Regions from separate parts of the Streptomyces sp. NPDC059917 genome, predicted to be linked through region 1. Evidence: riboswitches for the same ligand, from Rfam matches in the RefSeq annotation. Region 1 holds a riboswitch; each other region holds the start of a gene.
The links. Region 1 has a riboswitch for cyclic di-AMP ahead of ACFWAR_RS01390 (peptidoglycan DD-metalloendopeptidase family protein). Riboswitches for the same ligand answer to the same signal wherever they lie in the genome.
Positions count from the first base shown of each region.

Region 2: linked by a shared signal. The riboswitch ahead of ACFWAR_RS18265 (M23 family metallopeptidase) and the one ahead of ACFWAR_RS01390 (peptidoglycan DD-metalloendopeptidase family protein) in region 1 are both predicted to bind cyclic di-AMP.
Region 3: linked by a shared signal. The riboswitch ahead of ACFWAR_RS08790 (transglycosylase family protein) and the one ahead of ACFWAR_RS01390 (peptidoglycan DD-metalloendopeptidase family protein) in region 1 are both predicted to bind cyclic di-AMP.

Region 1 covers NZ_JBHWLC010000002.1:35,672-40,589, reverse strand. Annotated here, with positions in the region: gene ACFWAR_RS01400 (aspartate aminotransferase family protein) at 1-533, shown strand, start outside; gene ACFWAR_RS01395 (tyrosine-protein phosphatase) at 551-1,366, opposite strand; cyclic di-AMP (ydaO/yuaA leader) riboswitch at 1,675-1,844, shown strand; gene ACFWAR_RS01390 (peptidoglycan DD-metalloendopeptidase family protein) at 1,849-2,841, shown strand; gene ACFWAR_RS01385 (SGNH/GDSL hydrolase family protein) at 3,099-3,875, shown strand; gene ACFWAR_RS01380 (MBL fold metallo-hydrolase) at 4,047-4,918, shown strand, end outside.
Region 2 covers NZ_JBHWLC010000028.1:67,524-72,441, reverse strand. Annotated here, with positions in the region: gene ACFWAR_RS18280 (GNAT family N-acetyltransferase) at 1-250, opposite strand, end outside; gene ACFWAR_RS18275 (HPr family phosphocarrier protein) at 495-776, shown strand; gene ACFWAR_RS18270 (GntR family transcriptional regulator) at 945-1,610, opposite strand; gene ACFWAR_RS18265 (M23 family metallopeptidase) at 1,798-2,601, opposite strand; cyclic di-AMP (ydaO/yuaA leader) riboswitch at 2,614-2,770, opposite strand; gene ACFWAR_RS18260 (M16 family metallopeptidase) at 2,996-4,363, opposite strand; gene ACFWAR_RS18255 (M16 family metallopeptidase) at 4,384-4,918, opposite strand, start outside.
Region 3 covers NZ_JBHWLC010000010.1:76,817-81,734, forward strand. Annotated here, with positions in the region: gene ACFWAR_RS08780 (cytochrome P450) at 1-500, shown strand, start outside; gene ACFWAR_RS08785 (transglycosylase family protein) at 638-1,681, shown strand; cyclic di-AMP (ydaO/yuaA leader) riboswitch at 1,955-2,127, shown strand; gene ACFWAR_RS08790 (transglycosylase family protein) at 2,130-2,846, shown strand; gene eno (phosphopyruvate hydratase) at 3,157-4,443, shown strand; gene ACFWAR_RS08800 (septum formation initiator family protein) at 4,597-4,918, shown strand, end outside.

The DNA of each region.
Region 1 (4,918 bases):
TCAAGAAGGTCTACTCGTCCATGGACCGGGTGCTCGTGCACTCGGCCAGCTTCGGTGCCAACGCGCAGGCGATGGCGGCCGGGCTCGCGGTGCTCTCCGTCATGGAGGACGAGTCGGTGGTGGCGAACGCCCGCGCCATGGGCGACCTGCTGCGCGGGCGGCTCGCGGCGATGGTGGACGAGTACGAGCTGCTCCACGAGGTGCGCGGCCGGGGGCTGATGATCGGCATCGAGTTCGGCCGCCCGTCCTCGCTCGGGCTGCGCAGCCGGTGGACCATGCTCCAGGCGGCCCGCAAGGGGCTCTTCGCGCAGATGGTCGTCGTGCCGCTGCTCCAGAAGCACCGGATCCTGACCCAGGTCTCCGGCGACCACCTGGAGGTGATCAAGCTGATCCCGCCGCTGATCGTGGACGAGGCGGACGTGGACCGCTTCGTGGGCGCCTTCCGGGAGGTCATGGACGACGCCCACGGCGGGGGCTCCTTGATGTGGGACTTCGGCAGGACCCTGGTCAAGCAGGCCGTCGCGAACCGCTGACGGCCGGGCCCGGCCGGTCAGGCCGGTGACTCGAGGTACTGGTCGCGCAGCCGGTCGAGGGTCTCGGGCGTGAGCCCGAGGCCCTCGGCGAGGTAGCGGTCGAGGCTGCCCCAGATCTCCTCCAGGGTGTCGAAGGCCGCGATCAGGTACTCGGCGCGCGCGTCGAAGAGCGGGGCGAGCAGCTCCATCACCTCGGGGGAGCGGGCCTCGGCGGACTCGCTGCTGCGGCGCACCTTGTAGCGCCGGTGCGGGGCGTTCGACTCCAGGTAGTCCGCCACGATCGCCTCGCGCTCGACGCCGAGCGCGAGCAGGGTGACGGCGATCGACAGGCCGGCCCGGTCCTTCCCGGCCGCGCAGTGCATCAGCACCGGCACCTGGTCCTGGACGAGCGCCTGGACGACCTGGCGGTGCTCCGCGGTGCGGTTCGTGACGATCTCCCGGTAGGAGTTGGCCATCCGCAGCGCGGCCTTGCCCTCGCCGAGGACCTGGCGCAGCTGGTCGAGGTCGCCGTCGCGCACCATCCGCCAGAACTCCGTGCCGTCCGCCGGGTCGGAGAGCGGGAGGTTGACGTTGCGCACCCCGGGCAGCTCGACGTCCGGGCCTTCGAGCGCGTGGTCGGCGGCGTTGCGGAAGTCGAAGATGGTGTGGAGCCCGAGCGAGGCGAGGAATTCCGTATCGGTTTCGGTGGCATGTGCCAGATGTCCGCTTCGGAAGACCTGTCCCGCTCTGACCCTCCGTCCGTCCGTGGTCGGGAGTCCGCCCACGTCACGGAAGTTGCGCACTCCGGTCAGCTGCGGCTCCGTGGACGGGGCCTGGGGTATCTGCTGGGTCACGGGGACTCCTCCGTATCGTCGCGGCATGTCCGAATTACACTAGTTGAGCGCAACTTGCCATAAGGGACGGGGAGATCGGATCGCCCCCGTGAGCAGGATCATACGGTCACCGTGAGTGTGTGATCACGAAAGTCGAATTCCCTTGTGGGGACGGTCGTTGCCGCGGCGGATTCGACGGAGGGTGACCGGAATTCCGTCGATCCCTCACCCGGGCCTTTCCTGCGGGGAATTCGCGGCTTGTTCCGGGGGGCCGGACGGAATACCTTTCGCGTCGACCCGGATGGACCGCCTAATCCTGCCACCATCCGAAACCGCACCCGACGATCCACACGCCCGGCAGGAGCGGGGGAACCAGGTAAGCCGCCGTCACCGGAATGGATCTTTTCCTCCGGACGGCTCGGGGTGAAGCCGTACGCGTACGGCCGGACATCTCCAGTCCGAACCCGACAGCTCACCTCGCAGGCGACGGAGAGGAATTCGCCATGCCCGCAAAGGGAAAGCACCGCCGCCCGAAGTCCAGCCCGATAGCCCGCGGACTCGTCGTCGCGGGCACCGGGAGCGCGGCGCTCGCGCTGCCGCTGATGGGTGCCACTGGCGCGCACGCCACGACCGTCGGGGCGGCCTCGACCGCCCCGACGGCGGGCGCGGCCACCGCCGTTGCGACCCAGGCGCCGCCGGTCCAGGCGCCGGTCGCCGCGCCGCGGACCTCCTCGGTCTACACCGTGGTCCCGGGCGACTACCTCTCGAAGATCGCCGCGGAGCGGCACCTGAGCGGCGGCTGGCAGCAGGTGTACGCGGACAACCGCGAGGCCGTCGGCTCCGACCCCTCGCTGATCCACCCGGGGTTGAAGCTGACCCTGGGGGAGCCGGCTCCGGCCGAGCAGCGGGAGCAGGCCCCGGCCGCGACCGCGGCCGAGGAGTCCGCCCCGGCGGCGGACGCGGGATCGGACACGGGGGCGGACGAGAGCGCGGGCGACGAGGGTACGAGCGACGAGGGTACGAGCGGCAAGCCCGCGCGGGCCTCCGGTAGCGGTACGGGCAAGGGCTCCGGTGCGGGCACCGCCTCGGCCTCCGGCTTCGTCGCCCCGGTCTCCGCCTCCATCACCACCCAGTACCGGGCGAGCGGCAGCATGTGGTCCAGCGGCCACCACACCGGTGTCGACTTCGCCGTGGGCACCGGCACCACCGTCCGCGCCGTGGGCGCGGGCACCGTGGTCTCGGCGGGCTGGGGCGGCGCGTACGGCAACGAGGTCGTCATCCGGCACGCGGACGGCCGCTACTCGCAGTACGGCCACCTGTCCCAGCTGTCGGTGTCGGTCGGCCAGGGCGTCGGCGCGGGCCAGAGCATCGGCCTGTCCGGGGCCACGGGCAACGTCACCGGTCCGCACCTGCACTTCGAGATCCGCACGGGCGCCGGCTACGGCACGGACGTCGACCCGCTGGCCTACCTGCGCTCGAAGGGCGTGAACGTCTGACCGGCGACAGCCGTTCGGCACGAGGAGGGGCCGGGACCCGAGGGGGGTCCCGGCCCCTCTTTCATGTACCTGACATGTGTACCTGGCGCAGGCCTCACTTATTCCTTACCTACCGGGTGGTATAGATCACGGTCCGTCAAGGGGTGGCTACGGTGGCGTAGGTCACGCCCTGGGGTGAAGGATGTCTTCTCGTGGCAGCGACGACAGCGATGACGACGAAGACGACGACGAAGACGACGAAGACGAAGACGAAGACGATGAAGACGGCATTCCAGGGCTACGGCTCGTACGCGGCGATCGGCGACAGCTTCACCGAGGGCGTGGGGGACCCGGGCCCGGGGGAGATCTTCGTCGGCTGGGCCGACCGGCTCGCGGTGCTCCTGGCCGATCAGCGCGACGAGCACGACTTCCGGTACGCCAACCTCGCCGTGCGGGGCAAGCTCCTGGACCAGATCGTGGCGGAGCAGGTGCCGCGGGCCAAGGAGCTGGCGCCCGACCTGGTCACCTTCTGCGCCGGGGGCAACGACATCATCCGGCCCGGGAGCGACCCCGATGACGTGGCGGAGCGCTTCGAGGCGGCCCTGGCCGACCTCGTCGGGTCCGTCGGCCAGGTGATGATCACCACCGGCTTCGACACCCGTGACGTGCCGGTGCTCAAGCACATCCGCGGCAAGGTGGCGACGTACTCGGCGCACGTGCGGTCCATCGCCGACCGCTACGGGTGCCCGGTGCTCGACCTCTGGTCGCTGAAGTCCGTCCAGGACCGGCGGGCCTGGGACGACGACCGGCTGCACCTCTCGCCCGAGGGCCACACCCGGGTCGCGCTGCGCGCCGCCCAGGTGCTGGGGCTGGACGTGCCCGCCGACCCGGACCAGCCGTGGCCCCCGCAGCAGCCGCGCGGCTCGGCCGAGGTGACCCGGGACAACATCCAGTGGGCGCGGGAGTACCTCGTGCCGTGGATCGGCCGACGCCTGCGCGGCGAGTCCTCCGGCGACCACATGGAGGCGAAGCGGCCGGACCTCCTGCCGCTGTGACGGGGCCGGGCGGGGGACAGGAGGCCGACGGGCGGGAAGCGGAATCCTTCGGGGCCGGTGCGCGTTGGCATGGTGGTAGCACGTACCACCCGCCCCGCCCACTTCCTCTCTGGAGGCGCCTTGACCGGCTCCGGCCCCGGCTCCCGTCCCTTGCGTCCACGGCTGCGCGCCATGCGGCCCGAAGCCTTCGGCGCGGATCCGTCCGGCGCTCGGCTGGAGCGGATCCTGCGCTCGCCGAACTTCGCCGACGGCGTCTTCCAGAATCCGGTCGGGGCCAGGACCAGGCCCTCCGGCTCGATGCTGGAGTTCGCCAAGATCTACTTCCACAAGGAACAGCGCGTCCGGCGCAATCCCGGCGCGCCGGTCCCGGTGCATCCGACCACGCTGGCCGACCTGGCGAAGCCCCCGGTCAGCGGCCTGCGACTGACCTGGATGGGGCACTCCAGCGTCCTCGCGGAGATCGACGGCCGCCGGGTGCTGTTCGACCCGGTGTGGGGTGAGCGCTGCTCTCCCTTCCCCTTCGCCGGGCCCAAGCGGCTGCACCCCGTGCCGGTCCCGCTGGCCGCGCTCGGGCCGGTCGACGTCGTGGTCATCTCGCACGACCACTACGACCACCTCGACCTGCCGACGATCAAGGCCCTGGCCCGTACGGACACGGTCTTCGCCGTCCCGCTCGGCGTCGGCGCGCACCTGGAGCACTGGGGCGTCCCGGCCGACCGGCTGCGCGAACTGGACTGGAACGAGACCACCAAGGTCGCCGGGCTGTCGCTGACCGCCACCCCCGCACGCCACTTCTGCGGACGCGGCCTGCGCAACCAGCAGTACACGCTGTGGGCGTCCTGGGTCGTCGCCGGCGACGAGCACCGGATCTTCCACAGCGGTGACACGGGCTACTTCCCCGGCTTCGAGGAGATCGGCGCCGCGCACGGCCCCTTCGACGCGACGATGATCCAGATCGGCGCCTACTCGGAGTACTGGCCGGACATCCACATGACCCCGGAGGAGGGCATGAGGGCCCACCTCGACCTCCAGGGCGGCGCCCC
Region 2 (4,918 bases), on a different contig from region 1:
CCGTGGCCGCGAGGCCGACCCGGTCCACGTAGTCGTGGTGGGTGAAGCGGTGCACGTCCTTGGCGGACAGGCGGGGGTGGGGGGCGAAGAACCGGTAGTACTTCGACTCGTCCGAGACCTGCTCGTAGAAGCTGACCAGGCGGTCCGCGTCCTCGGTGGTGATGGGCCGGATCCGGGCGGTGCCGCCGTCGCGCAGCACGACGTCCGCTTCCCAGTGGGCCGGGTACGAGGGGTCCGACGCGGTGGTCATGGGGTCACCCTAGGGCCTGTCCCGGGCGGACGGGGGGCGGGCCGGCGCCGGGGGCGCACCGGGGCTGCGCCGAGGGCGCATCGGCCGGGCCGCGTGCGCGCGGCGCATTAGGCGGGCCGGGGCAAATCAGTGCAAGCTGGGGAGGGTCGAACGGCAGGCTGATTGGGGTCGAAGGTCGGCCGAAGCATTCGGAGTGCCGTGAGAGACTGGTCTAGACAACCGTAAGAACCTGAAGGGCATCACCATGGCAGAGCGCCGCGTCAACGTCGGCTGGGCCGAGGGCCTGCACGCTCGTCCCGCCTCGATCTTCGTCCGGGCGACGACCGCTTCCGGCGTCCCGGTGACGATCTCCAAGGCCGACGGCAACCCGGTCAACGCCGCGTCCATGCTCGCGGTTCTGGGCCTGGGCGCCCAGGGCGGCGAGGAGATCATCCTCGCGTCCGACGCCGAGGGTGCGGACGCCGCGCTCGACCGCCTGGCGAAGCTGGTCGCCGAGGGCCTCGAGGAGCTCCCCGAGACCGTCTGACCCCCGGGTCCGACCCCACGCACCACACACGGCGGAGCCGTGGCCCCCGCATTCCGGGAGCCACGGCTCCGCTGCTTTTCGGCGGGGTGCGCAATTCTCCGTACCGGAAATAGCGGGCCGCATTCGACCGCGGGAATATCCTCCCCCGTCCTTCCTATACGGGAATTGTTAAAGCCGGCTGCTCGCCGTGTTTACGGCAGGTTGCGAAGTCCTCACGCGCAGCCGGTGCGCTCCCGCCGCCCGTCCGGTGTGCGCCGCGGTGAGCGCGCGCGCCCGCTCCGCGTCGCCGCGCGCCACCGCGTCCACGATCGCGCCGTGCTCCGCCCAGGAGTCCACGGGCCGCGCCGGGGCGTCCACGGCGTACATCCAGGTGATCTTGTGCCGCATCTGGGTCAGCAGCGCGATCAGACCGGGGCTGTCGGAGGCCTGGGTGAGCGTCTCGTGGAACCACCCCCCGAGCGCCCGCAGATCCTCCCCCTGGCCCCTCCTGGCCCGTTCCTGGCCCAATCTGACCAGCCCGCGCAGCACCTTGAGGTGCGCCTCGCTGCGCCGCCGGGCGGCCCGGGCCGCCGCGAGGGGCTCCAGCAGCGTGCGGACCTCCAGGAGGTCGGCCGCCTCCTGCGCGGTCGGCTCGGCGACGCAGGCGCCCGCGTGCCGGCGCGTGGTGACGAAGCCCTCGGACTCCAGGGTGCGCAGGGCCTCGCGGACGGGGACGCGGGAGACTCCGTAGCGGCGGGCGAGCAGCTCCTCGGTGAGCCGCGCGCCCGGGCCGAAGACCCCGGAGACGATGTCGTCGCGGATCGCCGTACATACCGCGTGCGCGGGAATTCGCAAGACCGGACCTCCACCGAATGCCGTTTCCGCAGACTCCATTTCGCGACTCTATTGCAACACGCGATATTTTCCGAGGACGGATGGAAATGAGCGGCCGGTGGACGATCCCCGTCACGCGCTCCGCGCACGACACGAAGGCCCCGGCTCGGTGAGCCGGGGCCTTCGGGGAGCTGCTGTGCGGGCGGGGTCAGATCGCGACGCCGCGGGCCCGCAGGTAGGCGATCGGGTTGATGTCCGAGCCGTACGACGGGCCGGTGCGGGCCTCGAAGTGCAGGTGCGCGCCGCTGACGTTGCCGGTGTCGCCCGAGAGGCCGATCTGCTGTCCGGCGGTGACCTGCTCGCCGGCCGAGACGCTGAGGCTGGAGAGGTGCGCGTACTGGGTGTACGTACCGTCGTTGTGCTTGATGACGATGTTGTTGCCGTACGCGCCGCCGTTGCCGGCCTCGACGATGACGCCCGCACCCACGGCGCGGACGACGTTGCCCACGCCCGCGTGGAAGTCGATGCCGGTGTGGCTGCCGGAGGACCACATGCTGCCGCCCGCACCGTACTGGGTGCTGACGTAGGAGCCCTCGATCGGCGTCACGAAGGTGTTGAGGCGCTTGCGCTCCTCTTCGCGGTCCGCGCGCTCCTTGGCCTCGCGCTCGGCCTTGGCCTTCGCCTCGGCCATCCGACGGGCCTCGGCGGCCTTCGTCTTGGCCTCGGCCTCGGCCTGCGCCTTGAGGGCGGCCGTGTCGGCGGCGTTGCGCTGGGCGTCGGCCTGCGCCTCGATGTCGCCGGAGAGGTCGTCGGCGACGACGACGGCCTTCATGCCGGAGTCCTGGGGAACGCTGCTGCTGTGGTTGTCCGCGGCGAAGGCCGGGGCAGCGAGGGTGGCCGCGACGCCGGTGGCGGCGAGGGCGGCTATACCGGCGACGCCTGCGGTCTTCCGGCTCAGACGGCTGGAACCACGGTGCTTGCCGGAGGAGGCACGACTGCTGCCGAACGCCATGAAGAGGTTGATCCTTTCCTTCCCTCTCGCCTACCGGGTTAGCTGACGGGTTCGGAGCAGGAAGGTCTCCTACGGGCCCCCTCTTGCGAGGTGGTCCGATTCACCCCAGGGACTGTGGGTCCCCGGCTCCCCAGGCTCGCGCCTGACGGGGACTCGGCGATCGCTGTCCGGTGCCGCGAGTGCGGCTGTGACAACTGACGGACAGCACGGCCGACGCTAGGCGGATCATCAGGCAATCACCAAACACACGAGCCCCATTGTTACCTACATCACGCGACATAGAAGCAACCTCTCCACCAAACGGACAAAAGGGGTTCCGGTGGACGAGCCACCGAAACCCCTTGCGGAACGCCGTCAGTTCACGTCCCGTTCGCCCTGTAAGGCCCGTTCGGCCTCAGTTGGCGACGACGCTCACGTCGCCGATGCCGAGTGCGCGCACCGGCTCCTCGATCTGCGCGGCGTCACCGACGAGCACCGTGACGAGCCGGTCCACCGGGAAGGCGTTGACGACGGCCGAGGTGGCCTCCACCGTGCCCGTCTCGGCCAGCCGCGCGTACAACTGCGCCTGGTAGTCGTCCGGCAGCTCCTGCTCGACCTGGTCGGCCAGGGTGCCGGCGACGGACGCGGCCGTCTCGAACTTGAGCGGCGCCACGCCCACCAGGTTCTGCACCGCCACGTCGCGCTCGGCGTCGGTCAGTCCGCCCTCCGCGAGGGTGCGCAGCACCTTCCAGAGGTCGTCCAGCGCCGGACCCGTGTTCGGGGTGTCCACCGAACCGCTGATGGCGAGCATCGAGGCACCGGTGCCGTCCGCGGTGGACCGCAGCACCTGACCGAAGGCGCGCACGCCGTAGGTGTAGCCCTTCTCCTCGCGCAGGACCTTGTCCAGACGGGAGGTCAGGGTGCCGCCCAGGCAGTACGTGCCGAGCACCTGGGCCGCCCAGACCCGGTCGTGCCGGTCCGCGCCGATCCGCCCGATCAGCAGCTGCGTCTGGACCGCGCCCGGCCGGTCCACGATGACCACGCGGCCCGTGTCGTCCGCGGTGATCGCCGGCACCGGGAGCGGTTCGGCCGTGCCGCCCGTCCAGGTGCCCAGGGTGTCGGCCAGGACGGCGTCCAGGTCGATGCCGGTCAGGTCGCCGACCACCACCGCGGTGGCCGTCGCCGGGCGCACGTGGGCCTCGTAGAAGCCGCGCACGGCCGCGGAGTCGATCCGGGCCACCGTCTCCTCGGTGCCCTGGCGCGGGCGGGACATCCGCAGCGTGGCCGGGAACAGCTCCTGGGAGAGCTGCTTGGCGGCGCGGCGCTGCGGGTTGGCCAGCTCGTGCGGGATCTCGTCGAGCCGGTTGCGCACCAGGCGGTCGACCTCGCTGTCCGCGAAGGCGGGGGCGCGCAGCGCCTCGGCGAGCAGCGCCAGGGCCTTGGCCAGCCGGGAGGCCGGGACCTCCAGGGAGACCCGGATGCCCGGGTGGTCGGCGTGCGCGTCGAGGGTGGCGCCGCAGCGCTCCAGCTCGGCCGCGAACTCCTCGGCGGAGTGCTTGTCGGTGCCCTCGGAGAGCGCGCGGGCCATGATGGTGGCCACGCCGTCCAGGCCGGCCGGTTCGGCGTCCAGCGGGGCCGCGAGGTTGATCTCGACGGCCACCACCTGCTGGCCGGGCCGGTGGCACCGCAGCACGGTCAGGCCGGTGGCCAGCGCGCCGCGCTCGGGGGCCGGGAAGGCCCACGGCTTGGCCTCGCCGGGCTGCGGCTGGGGGTGGAAGGTCATCGTGACGGCTGCGGTGTCGCTCACTGCTCCGCCCCTTCGGTCTCGTCGTTCTCGGCGGCTTCCTCGGCGTCCTCGGCCGCGAGCGGCTCGTAGACGAGCACCGCGCGGTTGTCCGGGCGCAGTCGGGCCGCGGCCACGGCCTGCACCTCCTCGGCGGTGATGTCGAGGACGCGGCCGACGGCGGTGAGCGCCAGCTGCGGGTCGCCGAAGAGCACCGCGAAGCGGCACAGTTCGTCGGCGCGGCCGGCCACCGTGCTCAGCCGGTCCAGCCATTCGCGCTCCAGCTGGGCCTGCGCGCGCTCCATCTCCTCGGCCGTCGGGCCCTCGGCGGCGAACCGCGCGAGCTCCTCGTCGACGGCGGCCTCGATGTCGGGCACCTCGACCCCGCCGGAGGTCTTGACGTCCAGCCAGCCGAGCGAGGGGGCACCGGCCAGGCGCAGCATGCCGAATCCGGCCGCCACGGCGCTCTGGTCGCGGCGGACCAGGCGGTTGTGCAGCCGCGAGGACTCGCCGCCGCCCAGGATGGTCAGGGCCACGTCGGCCGCGTCGCAGTCG
Region 3 (4,918 bases), on a different contig from region 1:
ACGGCACCTACGCGCTGTTCCGCAACCCCGATCAGCGCGCGCTCCTCCAGGAATCCCTCGCCGCCGGGGACCGCGCCCTGCTGGAGACCGGGATCGAGGAGCTGCTGCGCTACGACGGTCCCGTGGAGCTGGCGACGTGGCGCTACGCGACCCGGCCGCTGACCCTGGGCGGCCAGGACATCCCGGCGGGGGATCCGGTGCTCGTCGTGCTCGCGGCGGCCGACCGCGACCCCGCGCGGTTCGACGATCCGGACGCCCTGGACCTCTCGCGGAGCGACAACCAGCACCTCGGATACGGACACGGCATCCATTACTGCATCGGCGCTCCGCTGGCCCGGTTGGAGGGTCAGACGGCCCTCGCGACTTTGCTGACGCGTCTGCCGGATCTGGAACTGGCCGTTCCCCCCGAGGAGCTGCGCTGGCGCGGCGGACTGATCATGCGTGGCCTGCGCACGCTTCCCGTCAGGTTCACAACCCCAAACGTTCCGGAAGCGGAATGACCCGTCCCGGGCGCCACAACTGACCCACAGTCAACTCTGTGACCTTGACGTGATCTGCGCATCATCGACTTGTGACAAGCGTTCGAACCGGGCTAGGTTCGCGTCGCCCCCCGCCGCCACGCGAAAGGTCCACCCTCATGCGTTCCGGGAACGGCCGCCACAGACGCCCCCGTCAGGTCCCCGCACTCGTCGTCACCGCCGGAGTCGCAGGCTCCGCACTCGCCCTACCGCTGTTCGCCGCCTCCGGCGCGAGCGCGGCCGAGACCACCACGTGGGACTCGGTGGCCGAGTGCGAGAGCGGCGGCACCTGGAGCGCCGACTTCGGCAGCGGGTCCTACGGCGGACTCCAGCTGACCCTGGACCAGTGGAAGAACGCGGGCGGGTTGGAGTTCGCGGCGCGCCCCGACCTGGCCAGCCGCTCGCAGCAGATCACCATCGCCGAGCGGGTGCTCGCCGCGCAGGGACCGACGGCCTGGCCGCTGTGCGGGGAGTCCTCCGGTCTCACCCGGGGCGGCCCGGCGGCCACGGTCGACCCGGGTGTTCCCGGACGTTCCGGTTCCGTCGCGCCGAGCCCGGTGCGACCCGAGGGATCCGCGTCCCCCGCGCCCGGCTCGCTCGCCGGCGCACCGGCCCCGGCGGCCACGCCGACCTCCACCGGGCACATCCCCGGAGCCACCGGCGCGCCCGCGCCCGGTGACTTCGCGGCGATGCCGCAGTCCCCGCTGACCTCCGTACTGCCCGTCATGCCGGACCCGGCTCCGGTTTCCGGCGGCCCCGGCGCCCCGACGGGGTCCACCGGCACGCCCGCTCCGACCGCGCCCGGCGGCGGGGCGGTCCCCACCGGTCCGACGACGTCCCCGTCCAACACCGCGCTCCCCACGGCCCCGACGCCCTCCACGACGCCGACGACCCCGTCCGGATCGGCCGCCGTTCCGCAGGGCGAAACGGCCGGAGCCGGTGGAAAGCACCGCGGAACGCCCGCCGCGGAGGCGCCGGTCGGCTCTGACGCCGCGTCCGAACCGACGTACACGGTGAAGGCCGGCGACAATCTGACGGACATTGCGAAGGCCGAAGGGGTCGAGGGTGGCTGGAATGCCCTTTACAAGGCCAATCAGCAGGTCATCGGGCATGACGCCGACCTGATCACCCCGGGGCAGAATCTCGATCTAAGCCATAAATAGGGGCACTTCGGGCGCGAAGATCGCCAGGTATGTCCCTTTCGTGCAAATGAGACATGCATCTCTTCCGTCCAACTGGCGTGTCCTGCTCGGTGACTGCCCCAAACCCCGCTCCCACCTGGGCAAACACCCCTCCCGGGAGCGCAAGTAGGGCCCGTTTCTCCCCGATGTCCCTCGTTGAACATCGGGGAGAGACCTGTCTACCTTCTGAATCGCTCGCCACCGCGGGCTCCTTCGACCGCATCGCCGAATCCTGCCGGCGGACGGAGGGAACACGTCGCGCAAGCGCCGAAGGCAGGAGCGGGGGAACCAAGGTAAGTGCCGGAACCGGCCATTGAGAGATGGTCACGGAACCGGCTTGGGGTTAAGCCGCGCACCTCGGTGCGCGACCGGGCAACTCATCCGCCCGAACCCGACAGCTCACTTCGCAGGCGTCGGTGAGGAGAAAACCATGCTGCTTTCCGGCAAGGGCAAGCACCGTCGCGCCTCCAAGGCCACCCGTGTCGTCACCCTCGTCGGTGTCGCCGGTGTCGCCGTGGCGGCTCCGCTGATGACCGCCGGCGCCGCGAGCGCCGCGACCGCCTCCCAGTGGGACGCCGTCGCCGCGTGCGAGTCCGGCGGCAACTGGTCCATCAACACCGGCAACGGCTACTACGGCGGCGTGCAGTTCTCGTCCTCCACGTGGGCCGCGTACGGCGGCAAGGCGTACGCCCCGCAGGCGAACCAGGCCACCAAGGCGCAGCAGATAGCCATCGCCGAGAAGGTCCTCAAGGGCCAGGGCAAGGGCGCGTGGCCGTCCTGTGGCGTGGGCCTGTCGAACTCCGCCTACAACGGCGGCTCGGCCGAGACCCCCAAGCAGAACAAGCCGGAGAAGAAGGTCGAGAAGAAGACCGAGTCGAAGAGCGAGTCGAAGCAGGAGACCAAGCGCCCCGAGGCCCCGGTCACCCGCTCCGAGCGCGCCGAGACCCCGGCCCCGACCAAGAGCGCCCCGTCGACCGCCCCCAAGACGGGCACCGGCTCCTACGAGATCAAGTCCGGTGACACCCTCGGCACCATCGCCCAGGCGAACGGCGTCAAGGGCGGCTGGCAGAAGCTGCACGAGCTGAACAAGGACACCGTGCCGGACGCCGACCTGATCTTCCCGGGTCAGAAGCTGAAGCTCAGCTGAATCCTGCGGTAACACCGGCTGTGACGCTGCGCGGCCCTGCCGTGCGGACTTCGCGGTACGCATAATTCGCCATCGCCCGGCGCGTCTCCCCCCACGCGCCGGGCGGTGGCGTTCGTGCAGGCGGGGGCGATCCTTCGGCCGTCCGCCGGCCCTTCCGTATGTCCTGTAAGAGGGGTATTCAGACCCTTTTTCGTCCCACGGAGCGGTTGCTCGGCTGGCCGAGTGCCCGGAGCCGGTTAGGCTCTAGGCGGCAAGGCCATCCCACGGCCTGACACGCCACCGCACACCCAGCGTCACATCCCAGAAGGAGATGCTCGTGCCGTCCATCGACGTCGTCGTAGCCCGGGAAATCCTGGACTCCCGAGGCAATCCCACGGTCGAGGTCGAGGTTGGCCTCGACGACGGCAGCACCGGCCGTGCTGCAGTTCCGTCCGGCGCCTCCACCGGTGCATTCGAGGCCATCGAGCTTCGTGACGGTGACCCCAACCGCTACCTCGGCAAGGGCGTCGAGAAGGCCGTCCTCGCCGTGATCGAGCAGATCGGCCCGGAGCTCGTCGGCTACGACGCCACCGAGCAGCGCCTGATCGACCAGGCCATGTTCGACCTGGACGGCACCGACAACAAGGGCTCCCTGGGCGCCAACGCGATCCTCGGCGTCTCCCTGGCCGTGGCCCACGCCGCGTCCGAGGCCTCGGACCTCCCGCTCTTCCGCTACCTCGGCGGCCCGAACGCGCACCTGCTGCCCGTTCCGATGATGAACATCCTCAACGGTGGGTCGCACGCCGACTCCAACGTCGACATCCAGGAGTTCATGATCGCGCCGATCGGCGCCGAGTCCTTCTCCGAGGCCCTGCGCTGGGGCGCCGAGGTCTACCACACCCTCAAGAAGGTCCTGCACACCAAGGGCCTCTCCACGGGTCTGGGCGACGAGGGCGGCTTCGCCCCGAACCTGGAGTCCAACCGCGCCGCGCTCGACCTCATCGTCGAGGCCATCAAGCAGGCCGGCTACGTCCCGGGCAAGGACATCGCGCTGGCGCTCGACGTCGCCGCGTCCGAGTTCTACAAGGACGGCAAGTACGAGTTCGAGGGCCAGTCCCGCTCGGCCGCCGAGATGACCGAGTACTACGAGGAGCTCGTCTCCGCGTACCCGATGGTCTCCATCGAGGACCCGCTGTACGAGGACGACTGGGCCGGCTGGAAGGTCCTCACGGACAAGCTGGGCGCCAAGGTCCAGATCGTCGGCGACGACCTCTTCGTCACCAACCCGGAGCGCCTCGCCCGCGGTATCGAAGAGGGCTCGGCCAACGCCCTGCTCGTGAAGGTGAACCAGATCGGTTCGCTGACCGAGACCCTGGACGCCGTCGAGATGGCCCAGCGCAACGGCTTCAAGTGCATGATGTCGCACCGTTCCGGCGAGACCGAGGACGTCACCATCGCCGACCTCGCGGTCGCCGTGAACTGCGGTCAGATCAAGACCGGCGCCCCGGCCCGCTCGGACCGCGTCGCCAAGTACAACCAGCTGCTGCGCATCGAGGAGATCCTCGACGACGCCGCCGTGTACGCGGGCCGCTCCGCCTTCCCGCGCTTCAAGGGCTGATCCCCTCCGGATCGCCTTCCGGAGGGGCTGCCGGACGGGTCCTCGCGGGGTTCATCCCCGCGGGGCCCGACAGCCTCCGTACGTCCCCGCGCTCGGTCCCGTACCGTGTGCGGGGACGTATTGCTGTGTGCGGGTACAGGGGAGGCGGAGTCAATGGCCGGGAACCGTGATCGGTTCTCCACCTTCTCGACCGCGACCAGGCTCAAGCAGCTGGGCGAGCGGACCGCGGCCCACGTGTACCGCTCGCAGTCGCGGCGCCAGGTCCGGCGCAGCCGACTGACCGGGCGGGCCGCGCTGCTGGTGCTCGTCCTCTGTACCCTGGTCGTCGCCCTCGCCTATCCGATGCGCCAGTACGTCTCCCAGCGCTCGGAGATCTCGGACCAGCAGCAGGCCGCCGACCGGGCGCGCAAGCGGCTGGACGAGCTGCGCGACGAGAAGGCCCGCTGGCAGGACCGCGCGTACGCCGAGCAGCAGG